DNA from 3 places in the Pseudomonas cannabina genome. Region 3 is predicted to be linked to each of the others. Evidence: predicted binding sites of a transcription regulator. Region 3 holds the regulator's gene; each other region holds the start of a gene.
What was found. Region 3 encodes FliA, which starts transcription of late flagellar genes. Its sites were predicted from a motif close to CTAAAGTTTNNNNNNNNNNNGCCGNTAA; they were not measured.

Region 1 (4,226 bases), 580 kb from region 3:
GCCGATTGCGACGTAAGTGACGGCTGAGTCCTGACACTGATCCGGGGGATGCGAGGCAGGACGCCGAGCAAGCCGCATCGGGCCATGGATGGCCCGTTGCGGCGACCCCCGGATCAGTGCCAGGACGAAGGAACCCGACGAAGTCGGGCCGGAAACGGAGCTGGGACTTTGCCTACTTTGGTCCCTCAAAGTAGGGCGCCGTAAGGGCGCAAAGGTGACCTGAGCCGTAAACAACCATCACTGACACCGCAGAACAGCTGTGTGACGCAGAGCGTCACGAACTGCATGCTCACGCGGTGCGTCAGCACGAAAGTCGCAATCGAGATGCGCCCGTTTCAGAGCCGCTTCGCAGCCGTCGTAGCCTCCTGAAGCTCCCGTTCCCTCAGGGCAGAAGTCGCTAAACGGGCGCTTCAGCCATTTACGTATGACGCACTAGACCCGAATATCCTGCGGCCCACGGATCTGCGCTTCGATCCGTGTACCGGTCAGGCGCTCTTCGTTAGAAAAGCCATCGTAGCTGGACAAGTCGCCAAAGCGGATACCGGTGAGCTGCTCGATCTGCGCGACGCTGCGTTGCCAGGTCCTGAGCGGGCCGAACATGATGTCCAGCTTACCCAGCTCGCTAGTCTGATCAATCATGTAGGCACTGGCCGACGGCTTGCCGTCATCACCGAGAAACGCCACAACCTTCCAGAATGCCGACGGAATCCGGATATTCCGGTAACTGCGGTCGTCGTCGCGCAGCACCGGCCCGGTAAACACAGTCACCCGCGATTTCCAGCGTCGCGTGTTCTCGAGAATGTAATCCTCAAGTTCCAGCCAGGTTTTCTGATTGAACGCACCCATCTGCGGCGAGCAGTTAGTGAAATGAAACGTGTCGCTGTTGGCCACCTCGGCTTCCTTGCCCCAGTTAGGGTCCTGACGCCTGACCAAATGACCGCGGTCGAGCAGATTGTCGGCGTACACACTTTCACCGATCTGCGCCTCGGCAGGCAGGCGACCGTCGAATGACCAGGAATCCTTGCTGCGTTTGACCTCAACGCTGCTGGCACCGTCGATGTTGACGCCGACATACAGCGCCAGGCGTCGGCTGCGCGACATGGTGATGGAAAAATGCGTGTAATCGAGGCGATCGCCAGCGTTGTTCAGCGGATATACATCCGGCGCCAGTTCTTCGTCCACAGCAGGCCATGGCACGATGAAATCACCGAGGAAGTTGTCGGCGTAGCCCGTACGCTTTTTCAGCTCGCTTGCCGGTGTGATGCGGGGTGCGGCCAACGCCTGAGGCTCGAGCAGAGCGGTTGAGGCGGTCAGAGGTTTGAGGTCGGCAAGACGGGGACGATAAGCCAAGTCGGCGGTTAACTTCTTGTCAGGCACTGTACTTGCTCCTTCGGTAGGCGTGAGTTTTGTTACAGTTCACCATAGACGCGTTACAGGCCGGCGTCAGGGAGGACAAATGCACAGGCTCATACGCTAAAGCTTTGGCGTTAACAGACGTTAACCATCGCAAGTGAATCACCTTCCACCCCAGGAGCAGCTGAATGCAGACGTTAAAGGCTTTGTACGAGTCAGTCGAAAAACAGTTTTTCGACACACTGACCAAGAAGCTCTCAAGTCTTTTCCTGCTGGTTGTGGTCAGCGCACTGCTGTATTGGGTGGCCTTGAACATTCGGGCCGACATCATGCTGCAATTGCGCGGCACGCAAATTGACGCTGTCGCGCTGGGCCAGATCCAGAGCCGGCTCGACCTGCTGAGCAACGCGATTTTGCTGAGTACGCTGTTCACGCTGGTCGTGGTCAGTTTCATGGTCTGGTACTTTCGTCACTTGATTGTGCGCCCGGTCCTTTCCATGACCCGTGCACTCGAGGAAGTCGCCAGCGGCGAGGGTGACCTGTCCAGGGATTTGCCGTTGCTCACCCATGACGAGATTCGCGTGCTGGCCAGTACCTGCAATCGCTTTCTGGCCAAACAGCGCGAGGTCATCAGCAGTATTCAGGGGCTGACCGTGCAGATCGCCGTCGAGTCGGCGCGTTCGCTGAAAAACATCAGCGATTCCAGTGACAGCGCCACCGATCAGGCGCGTTTCGCCCGAGAGGTCATGGACCAGAGCAACATGGCCGTGGGCAGCATCGAGGACGTGTCGCAGCAGACTCAGGGTATTTCCAGCACCACCGCGCAAAACCTGAGCATGGCCCGTGACTCATACGCCGAACTGTTGGAAGTGACTGGCAATATTAGCCAGATATCCAGCAGTCTCAACGAATTCGGCACGCTGGTATCGGGGCTGAATCAACGCTCCTCCAGCATCAAATCCATTGTCGGGCTGATTCAGCAAATTTCGGCACAAACCAATCTGTTGGCGCTCAATGCGGCCATCGAGGCAGCGCGGGCCGGGGAGAGCGGTCGTGGTTTTGCCGTGGTGGCGGATGAGGTGCGTACCCTGGCGCAGAATGTAAGCCGGGCGACTGAGGACATTTCCCGTAACATCGACGCGATGCTCGATGAGGTCAGTTCCACTCACCAGCAGACCATTCAGATCAGCCACAGCGCCCGGGAAACCCAGCTGGTGGTAGAACGCGCGTCTGGTCACTTCGAAAGCATGATTGGCGACTTCGAGTCCACTAACGACAAGCTGGCCGACATCGCTGAGCATATCCAGCAGTTTGCCTCCACCAACACGGGCATCAACGAGCGGGTCACACGGATCTACTCCGACAGCCAGGCCATCGACCAGCGCATGCAGCATTCCGCAACGGCGACCCGCGATCTGTCCGGTGTCGCCGAGCAAGTGCAGGCGCTGCTCGGGCGCTTCGTGCTCGGCCATGGCGAGCTGGACGCGGCGATCACCCGGGCCAGTCAGTGCCGGGACATTCTGCAGGTACGTCTGGCTGAGCTGCACAAGCAGGGCGTCAACCTGTTCGACCAGAGCTACAAGCTGATTCCAGGCACCGACCCCAAGCAATACAGCACCAGTTACAGCGAGCGTTTTGCGCAAGTCTGCCAGGAAGAATGTGACAAGTTGACCAAAGGGACGCGGGGCGGGAAGGTGACGTTTATCGTCGACAGCAAGGGTTATTGCCCGGTCAACAACAGCTGGGTCTCGCAGAAGCCGACCGGCAACCGTGAAATAGACCTGCCAGTCTGCCGTAACAAACGCATGTTCTCCGACCCGATCGGCTTGCGCGCGGCAGGTAACAAGCAGCGTTTCCTGTTACAGACTTACTTGCGTGACACTGGTGAAATCATGACCGAAATCGATGTGCCGTTCTTTTTCGAGGGGCGCCACTGGGGTAACTTGCGGATGGGGTTCGATGCGGCGCTGCTGTTGGGCAAGTGACGGGCCCCGTGACGTGGGCGCGGACCGGGCGACGCTTCGCTTGTCCGCGAGCTATCGGGAACCGGCAGTAAAACCGACCGCTTCGGTGTACCTGACACAACCGTAGCCACCGGTTTAAGGGCCGCTCCACAGCCCATCGAAGCCGGCGAAATCTCCTGAAGCGCCTACACAAGCATCTCGTGCCAGCGGTTAGCCCAGCAGGTGTTGCGAAATGTACCTGGAGATCTGGACAACCGACGTTTTACCGGTGAATTCGAATTTCACCTTGCCGATTGCCGAAAAGTAAATTTCCAGCTCGGAGTCCAGGTCGAAGGTGCCCGAGGTTTCAACCGACCAGGCCACGATGTTTTTGTACGGCAGGGAAGTAAAATCTTTCTTGCTACCGGTCAAACCCTGCACGTTGACCGAAATGATGCGTTTGGTGGTAAACACCACGCCGTCGCGCATGGACTTGTAAGAGTCAATCACTTCTTCGTTATCCAGCAACAGATCCTTGACCCGGTCGGCATATTCGTCATTCTGTTTGAGTTTGAAGAAGCCCTTGTTATTGAAATCAATCATCTGTCTATCCTTGAGTGTTCGTTTTTAGTCGGGGTGCGGAGCATGCGCCCGGTGGCGGCTCAGAATAGCATCGGCCGTGGCGCTTTATTCTGCAGTCATGCAGGAGGATTGCGCCGGACGGACTTGAAACAACTGAACGTTCACGCAGGCAAAGGCTCAATTTCTACAAGGCGCTGATTTCCAGATCGCCCTCGGAGGTGTGACTTTGAACATTCAAGACCTGACAAAACATGTGAAAGACAGCAAGGTTCACGAACTCGATCTGATCTCCATGGAAGGCGGATCTTACGTGCTCCACGCTTTAGTGGACGGCAAGTCTGTACCGAT
Region 2 (4,226 bases), 2.3 Mb from region 3:
TGGTCCGGACTCAGACTTTGAAGCGCGATACGCCACTGCGCAAGCCGACCGCTACCTGACTCAACTCGTCGATGGCGAAACTGGCTTGACGCAGTGAGTCGACGGTCTGGCTGCTGGCATCGGCCAGTTGCACCAGCGCCTGATTGATTTGCTCGGCACCGGTGGCCTGCGCCTGCATGCCTTCGTTGACCATCAGCACGCGCGGTGCCAGGGCCTGAACCTGATGAATGATCTGCGACAGTTGCTCACCGACCTGAGTGACTTCGAACATGCCTCGGCGCACTTCTTCGGAAAACTTGTCCATGCCCATGACGCCCGCCGAAACCGCCGACTGGATCTCGCGCACCATCTGTTCAATGTCGTACGTGGCAACCGCCGTCTGGTCGGCAAGGCGCCGCACCTCGGTCGCCACCACCGCGAACCCGCGACCGTACTCGCCGGCCTTTTCCGCCTCGATGGCAGCGTTCAACGACAGCAGATTGGTCTGGTCGGCCACCTTCACGATGGTCACCACCACCTGATTGATGTTGCCGGCCTTCTCATTGAGGATCGCCAGTTTGGCGTTGACCAGATTGGCCGCGCCCATGACCTGGTGCATGGTGTCTTCCATGCGCGCCAGCCCTTGTTGACCAGAGCCCGCGAGAATCGACGCCTGATCGGCCGCCGACGTAACCTCGGTCATGGTGCGCACCAGATCACGCGAGGTCGCGGCAATTTCCCGTGACGTCGCACCGATTTCGGTGGTGGTCGCGGCGGTTTCGGTGGCGGTGGCCTGTTGTTGGCGCGAGGTGGCCGCGATTTCCGTGACCGAGGTGGTGACCTGCACCGAAGAACGCTGGGCCTGTGCCACCAGCGCGACCAGTTCGGTCATCATGTCGTTGAAGCCGGTTTCAACCGTGTTGAACTCATCCTTGCGCGCGAGGTTGAGGCGCGTGCTCAGATCGCCGGTGCGCATGGTGTCGAGAATGCGCACGATGAGCTGCATCGGCGACATGATCGAGCGCATCAGCAGCAGACCGCAGGCGGCGGCGGCCATGATCGCGACCAGCAAGGACACGATCATGCTGATTTTGGCGGCCAGTACCGCATTGACGATATTGTTGGTCGCCTCATCGGCCAGCTTTTTATTCATGACGATAACGTCGTTGAGCTGCTTGCGGCCTGTGAGCCATACCGGATTGACGTCGCCAAAGAACTCGGCCCGTGCGTCCGCGTACTCGCCGCGATCATATTTGGCGAGCACTTCACTGAGCATGCGGGAATAAGCTTCGCGGCGCTTTTCGAAGACTGCAAAGCTGTCCGCGTCTTGCTTGTCGAAAATGGATTTCTTGTAGCCATCCATCTGCGCTTGAAGGTTCTCGTCAAACCCCTGGTACTGGTCTTTTTCCTGCTTGGTCAGCGGACGGGCCGCGCCTTCAGCGATCAATTCCAGCGTGCGGATATAGCTTTCGCCCCATGCACTGCGCACCAGCGTGCTGTAGTAAACGCCGGGCAGCGCATCGAGGCGGACTTGCTCTTCACTGGACTCGATTGACAGCAGCCGCGAATAAGACACAACCACCATCAACAGCATGATGGCAATGATGACGGCAAAGCTCGCCAGAATCCGTTGGCGCAAGGTCCAGTTCTTCACAGTCATCCCTCAAGAATTCAACGACGGCGTCAGCCGTGTTCAAGATGCAGACCGACGAACGGTCCATGCGGCGTGAGTATAGCCCAGCCTGCAAAGGCCGGGCGGGCAAGACGAAAATCAGCTCGTCAGGCCTGTTAATCGCGCCCTTCAATTATTTTCGGCCAAAGCCCGTACTACTTGAGCGCCATGTGTAACGAATAAACGGGCACATACATAGTTAGCGCTTGCCAGAGGAATCTCGAACGTAAGCTTCGTCGCCTCTTCATTCACAATCAGGCACTTCTATGCTCGACTCATTACTGCCGGACAGCGCTCCGACAAACTCTCATGTGCACCACATAAAAAACAAGACTCCCGATTGGCTGCTTCAAGCCGGACCGGCCGTTCATGCGAGCCTGCGCAAATTCTCCGGGCATGCGCCGCAATGGCTGAAGGACGCCCGCACGTCCAGCCCCGCGCAGCTAGACGAGCTGCAACGGCTGTACGCCGAGCACCGCCGCAACGAGCAAGCAGTCGGCCCGACACTGGATCGCCTGTCGACGCTGGAAGACTTCGCAAAACCCTTGCTGACAGCGGCCATCAAAGAGCGCTTCAAGCTGGACATCGACGTAGGCAATACCTGGCTGTTTCATGCCAGTCACGCCACGGTCGACCCGTCGTTCGAGACAGCCTCAAGAGACCCGATAGCGCAAGCGAATACAGCGCTGAAAGCCGCCAACCAGACCTTGCTCGCCGCAGCCCTGCAGAACTTCGAGGCCTGGGAAACCGCCTCAGGCGCCATGGACTCGGACGCGGGCATCAAGGCCGAAGTGTTTTCGTCTTTCGAAGTCATTGGCAATTACATTGGCGGCAAATCCGTACCGATTGTCCCCACGGCGTTCGCAGCGCTGTGCCGCGAACTGGACCTGGGCGGCAGGTATCAGGCGCATCTCAAATCCGTGTTCAGTACACCTTCAACGCCCGAAGAAACGCCCGGCGCGGCGGCATCGAGACTGCGCAACGACTTCATGCAACTGGAGTCCTCCGCCATCAGGCTGCAATTGCAGATCGCCACGCTTCAAGGGCTGGTCAGCGAACCCTTACAGACTGCGCTGCTGCAGGTTCTCGATGGCCGAAAAGACGTGCGACTCGATAACAGGCCGGTCAATTGCAGCGTACTGTGTCTGGGGGATGTCGAGCTGAATGGGCTGTTTGTGATCGGCAAGGATCGGGACACGGCAACCGGGCTGGAAAAAATTGTTGTCTATATACCCGAAGACCCTATCGCACCGCTGAAGGAATACGCCTCGGTCGCGGTCTTCATAAACTCGCTGCGCGACCGCATGTTCGTCAAAGGGTATCTGAACTTCTTCAAGCGCTTCATCCCGGCGCGGCACCGAAATGCAGTGCTGGCGCAACTGTTCGAACGCCTGCATCCCAAAGTCATGAAAGGCGGTATTTTCGAGCGTCAGTGGCTGGAGCGCGAAGAAGACCGCAACGCCCGTATGCACCTGCGAGAAACCCCGCTGAACGGCCCGTTGCTGGACGAGCTGTACGATCGCAAACAGGCAGTACTGCGTGACGACGCCTTGTTTCAGGGGGTGCCGACAGCGGATGAGGATCAAAAGACCTTCGACGAACGCGTGCAATATTTCAAGAGCAAGGCCCTCGACGTCTTGAACATTGCGAGCTTCGTCGTCCCGGTATTGGGTGAACTGATGCTGGCGGTGACTGCCGTCCAGCTGATTCATGAAGTCTACGAAGGCGTGGAATGCTGGGCGAAAGACGAGAAACAGCAAGCGCTCACCTATCTGTTCGATGTGGTGGAAAACATTGCCCTGATGTCGGCCCTCGGCGCTGCGACGGCCGGCGGCGCAGGCATTCCTGCCCTGCACGTGCCCGAGTTCGCCCGCGATCTCAAACTCGTCGAGTTGCAGGACGGCACGACACGTTTGTGGAAACCCGACCTGACGCCTTTCGCACATGACATCGTACTGCCAGCCAGTCTGCAGCCCGACGCCGCAGGCCTGTACACATGGCAAGGCAAGCAATGGCTGCCTATTGAGGGCCGACTCTATTCCGTCAAACCCGGCAAGACCGGCGATGGCTACCGGATGGAACACCCGACCCGAGCGGACAGCTACCAGCCCGCCTTGCGGCACAATGGCGCCGGTGCGTGGCTGCACGAGCTGGATCAGCCGCTGGATATGGAGGGCCTGACGCTGTTCCGCCGCCTGGGTTACTCCAGCGAGGCGTTTTCCGACACCACAGCCCGGCACCTGCTGAACGTCAGCAACACCTCTGAAGCCGCGATGCGCCAGGCGCTGGCAGATCAGGTGCGCCCGCCCGCCCTGCTCGAGGACAGCGCCCAGCGGTTCCGGCTGGACCAGGAAATCGACCGGTTTATCGGGCAGATGGCAGCCAACGACCCGAATGCCTCAGCCGCAGTGCAACTCGAACTGTTGAGCCAGGATCATCGCTGGCCGGGCAACCGGGCGCTGACGCTGGTAGATGCAGAAGGCAACACACTTCAGACCTTCCCCCCGGCGCACGAAACCGTAACCCGTGACAGCCTCATCACGATTCGTGTCGACCAGCCTGATGCCCTGCGCCA
Region 3 (4,226 bases):
TGAGTCATGCAAGTTAAGCGATTTTTCGCCGCCGATATGCGTCAAGCCATGAAACTGGTTCGCGATGAGCTGGGCGCTGAAGCGGCCATCATCGGTAACCGGCGGATTGCCGGTGGCGTAGAGCTGACTGCTGCTTTGGATTACAAGCTGTCTGCCCTGGCCCCGCGCGTACCGAACATGGAGCTTGAAGATGAACTGCGCAAAACCCAGTCGCGCATCGTCTCCGCTCAGGCTGAATTGAACAATCGCAGCGACAGTGATACCTCGGTCAACCTTCAGCTGTTTTCCGGCAAGACCGGCAGCGCTGCCGACACGCACATTGAACCGACGCTCGAAGAGCCGCCACGCCCGTTTGCCTACGCGCCGGCACCTGCCGCAGAGCCTGCTGGCGGCCAGCGCGCCTTTGACTCGATGCGTTCGGAACTGAATGGCCTGCGCGAGCTGCTGGAAGTCCAGCTCGGCTCCCTGGCCTGGAATCAGCTGCAGGGCAGCCGCCCGCAGCAGGCCAACCTGTGGCGCCGTCTGCAACGTGTCGGTCTGTCCGGCCCGTTGTCCCGCGATCTGCTGTCGATGATTCCGGATATCGACGAGCCCCGTCAGGCCTGGCGCATGTTGCTGGCGCACCTGGCGCGGATGATCGCAGTGCCTGACGTCGAGCCACTGGAAGAGGGCGGTGTGATTGCCATGGTCGGCCCGGCTGGCATGGGCAAGACCACCACGCTGGCCAAGCTCGCCGCACGCTACGTGCTCAAGTACGGCCCGCAGAACATCGCGCTGGTCAGCATGGACAGTTTTCGTATCGGTGCTCAGGAGCAGCTCAAGACCTTGGGCCGCATCCTCAACGTGCCGGTCACTCATATCGATCCTGGCCAGTCGCTGGTTCAGGCGTTGGAGCCACTGCTGCGCAAGCGTGTGGTGCTGATTGACACCGCCGGGCTGCAAGCCAGCGATCCGGCGTTGCGCATGCAACTGGAAAGTCTCGCTGGTCGTGGCATCAAGTCGCGTAACTATCTGGTGCTGGCCACTACCAGCCAGAAGCAGGTCCTGACGGCGGCCTATCACAGTTACAAACGTTGCGGTCTGGCGGGGTGCATTTTGACCAAGCTCGATGAAACAGCCAGCCTCGGCGAAGTCCTGAGCCTGGCAATCAGTCACGAATTGCCAGTGGCCTACCTCACGGACGGCCCACGTATTCCTGATGATCTGCACATTCCACGGCGTCATCAGTTGGTCAGTCGTGCCGTGAGTGTGCAGATGCATGATGAGCCTAGCGAGGAAGCGATGGCTGATATGTTTGCTGACCTCTATCACACCCCTGGCAAGAGAGTGGGTTAAGTGATGGATAGTATTGGAATGTCCCTGCATCAAAGGTCTGCCAGGCATTGTTCATTTGTGAATGTGCGGTTCTCTGTGTGGTTTCGGTCTACGCAAGACAAGGTAAAGAAATAACATGGGCAGCATGCATCCCGTACAGGTGATCGCGGTGACCGGCGGCAAAGGTGGCGTCGGTAAGACTAACGTGTCAGTGAACCTCTCACTGGCCCTCGCCGAGCTTGGCCGGCGCGTCATGCTGCTGGATGCCGATCTTGGTCTGGCCAATGTCGACGTTCTGCTCGGGCTGACACCCAAGCGCACGCTTGCCGATGTGATCGAGGGTCGCTGCGAATTGCGCGACGTTCTGTTGCAGGGCCCGGGTGGCGTTCGCATCGTGCCTGCCGCTTCCGGCACGCAGAGCATGGTGCATCTGTCCCCGGCCCAGCATGCCGGTCTGATCCAGGCGTTCAGCGAGATTGGCGACAACCTCGATGTGCTGGTGATCGACACGGCGGCCGGCATCGGTGAATCCGTGGTGAGCTTTGTGCGCGCTGCTCAGGAAGTCCTGCTGGTGGTGTGCGACGAGCCCACGTCGATCACCGATGCCTACGCCCTGATCAAGCTGCTCAATCGCGACTACGGGATGAACCGCTTCCGGGTGCTGGCCAACATGGCCCAGAGCCCGCAGGAAGGGCGCAACCTGTTCGCCAAGCTGACCAAGGTCACCGACCGTTTTCTTGACGTTGCCCTGCAGTATGTGGGCGCCGTGCCGTACGACGAATGCGTGCGCAAGGCCGTGCAGAAACAGCGTGCCGTCTATGAAGCATTCCCGCGTTCCAAATGTGCACTGGCGTTCAAGGCCATTGCCCAGAAGGTTGATACCTGGCCGTTGCCAGCCAACCCGCGGGGTCACCTCGAGTTCTTCGTCGAGCGACTCGTCCACCAGACCAGTGCGGGGCCTGTGCAATGACTGCGAGCGGCTATCAGATGTACAGCAAGAGTTCTCGTAATTCGCAATACGAGTTGATCGAGCGGTATGCGCCGCTGGTCAAGCGTATCGCCTACCACCTGCTGGCGCGTTTGCCGGCCAGCGTGCAGGTGGAAGATCTGATTCAGGCCGGCATGATCGGTCTGCTTGAGGTCTCCACCAAATACGATTCCACCAAGGGTGCGAGTTTCGAGACCTACGCAGGCATTCGCATTCGTGGCGCGATGCTCGACGAAGTGCGCAAGGGTGACTGGGCGCCACGCTCGGTCCACCGCAATACACGCATGGTAAGTGACGCAATTCGCGCAATTGAAGCTAAAACCGGACGTGACGCTAAAGATCACGAGGTTGCGGCCGAACTCCAGTTGAGTCTTGATGATTATTACGGGATTTTGAATGATACCTTGGGCAGCCGCCTTTTCAGTTTCGACGACCTGCTGCAGGACGGCGATCATGAAGGGCTGCACGAGGATGGCGCGAGCGGTTCGCTCGAGCCGTCGCGCGACCTGGAAGACGAGCGCTTCCAGGCCGCGTTGGCCGATGCAATTGCCAATTTGCCGGAGCGTGAGCGTCTGGTGTTGGCGCTGTACTACGACGAAGAGCTGAACCTCAAGGAAATCGGAGAGGTTCTGGGTGTCAGCGAATCGCGAGTCAGTCAGTTACACAGCCAGTGCGCAGCTCGTTTGCGAGGGCGTTTGGGGGAGTGGCGAGCGCGTTGACGGCAGTGCGCGGCATTTGTCGCGCGTTGTCTGCATGCCGGCTGTGCAAAGCGTTACGTGGTAACAGGAAAGACGAGGCAAAGGCCTGTCGGGCAGTGTCTCGATGGGCTTTAGTCGCAGTCTCGATTGTCGTTGTGCCAAGCCCGTCGCCGTTTCGTATAGCTGGGAGTGTGCTGTGCCAGTATTGAGTGAACAGCGTGTTCAGGTGCTGAACGCGTTAAAGACTGCTTGGAGGTCGAATTGGACAAGAACATGAAAATCCTCATCGTTGATGACTTCTCAACGATGCGGCGGATCATCAAGAACCTGTTGCGCGATCTGGGGTTTACCAACACGTCGGAAGCGGACGATGGTCTGACCGCATTGCCGATGCTGCAGAGCGGTGCTTTTGACTTTCTGGTGACGGACTGGAACATGCCTGGCATGTCCGGTATCGACCTGCTGCGTCAGGTGCGTGCGGATGAACGGCTGAAGAGCCTTCCCGTGCTGATGGTCACTGCCGAAGCCAAGCGTGAGCAGATCATCGAAGCTGCTCAGGCCGGGGTGAACGGTTATGTAGTCAAGCCATTCACGGCTCAAGCGCTGAAAGAGAAGATCGAAAAGATCTTTGAACGCGTCAATAGCTGATGCATGCCGTGAGGGCGCTATGGATAACACTGATTCGATGGCCGACTTTGAGTCGACCCTAAAAAGACACGCGCAGGAACTCGTCACCAGCCTTGAAAAAGGCCGTTTCGGCGAAGCTGTGCAGCTGATCCATGAGCTCAACCAGACACGCGACCGCGGCCTTTATCAGGAAGTGGGCAAGCTGACTCGTGAGTTGCACAGTGCAATCGTCAATTTCCAGATCGATCCGCACATGCCTCAGGCCGAAGAGGTGTCGCAGATCACTGACGCCACCGAGCGCCTGTCGTATGTTGTACGGCTGACCGAGAATGCGGCCAACCGCACCATGGACCTGGTCGAGGAAAGCACGCCGCTCATGAACGGTCTGAGTACCGACGCCAAGGCGTTGAGCGAAGATTGGGGGCGTTTCATGCGCCGTGAAATCGGTGCCGAAGAATTTCGCGAACTCGCCAAGCGGGTCGATGGTTTTCTGACGCGTACCGAGAAGGAAACCCACGAAGTTTCCACCCACCTCAACGACATTCTGCTGGCCCAGGATTACCAGGACCTCACCGGTCAGGTCATCAAGCGTGTTACGC

Region 1: a site for FliA is predicted at 1,474-1,501, ahead of BLT55_RS10065 (methyl-accepting chemotaxis protein). Genes of this name have one in related genera too.
Region 2: a site for FliA is predicted at 1,788-1,815, ahead of BLT55_RS02275 (methyl-accepting chemotaxis protein). Genes of this name have one in related genera too.

What each region holds. Positions count from the first base shown of each region.
Region 1 is NZ_FNKU01000001.1:2,163,555-2,167,780, reverse strand. Features, by position in the region: gene BLT55_RS10070 (DNA/RNA non-specific endonuclease) at 433-1,377, opposite strand; gene BLT55_RS10065 (methyl-accepting chemotaxis protein) at 1,542-3,338, shown strand; gene BLT55_RS10060 (PH domain-containing protein) at 3,528-3,899, opposite strand; gene BLT55_RS10055 (DUF6482 family protein) at 4,099-4,226, shown strand, end outside.
Region 2 is NZ_FNKU01000001.1:478,713-482,938, reverse strand. Features, by position in the region: gene BLT55_RS02280 (chemotaxis protein CheW) at 1-1, opposite strand, end outside; gene BLT55_RS02275 (methyl-accepting chemotaxis protein) at 11-1,633, opposite strand; gene BLT55_RS02270 (NEL domain-containing protein) at 1,918-4,226, shown strand, end outside.
Region 3 is NZ_FNKU01000001.1:2,740,325-2,744,550, reverse strand. Features, by position in the region: gene flhF (flagellar biosynthesis GTPase FlhF) at 7-1,335, shown strand; gene fleN (flagellar synthesis regulator FleN) at 1,451-2,284, shown strand; gene fliA (RNA polymerase sigma factor FliA) at 2,281-3,021, shown strand; gene BLT55_RS12800 (chemotaxis response regulator CheY) at 3,274-3,648, shown strand; gene BLT55_RS12795 (protein phosphatase CheZ) at 3,668-4,226, shown strand, end outside.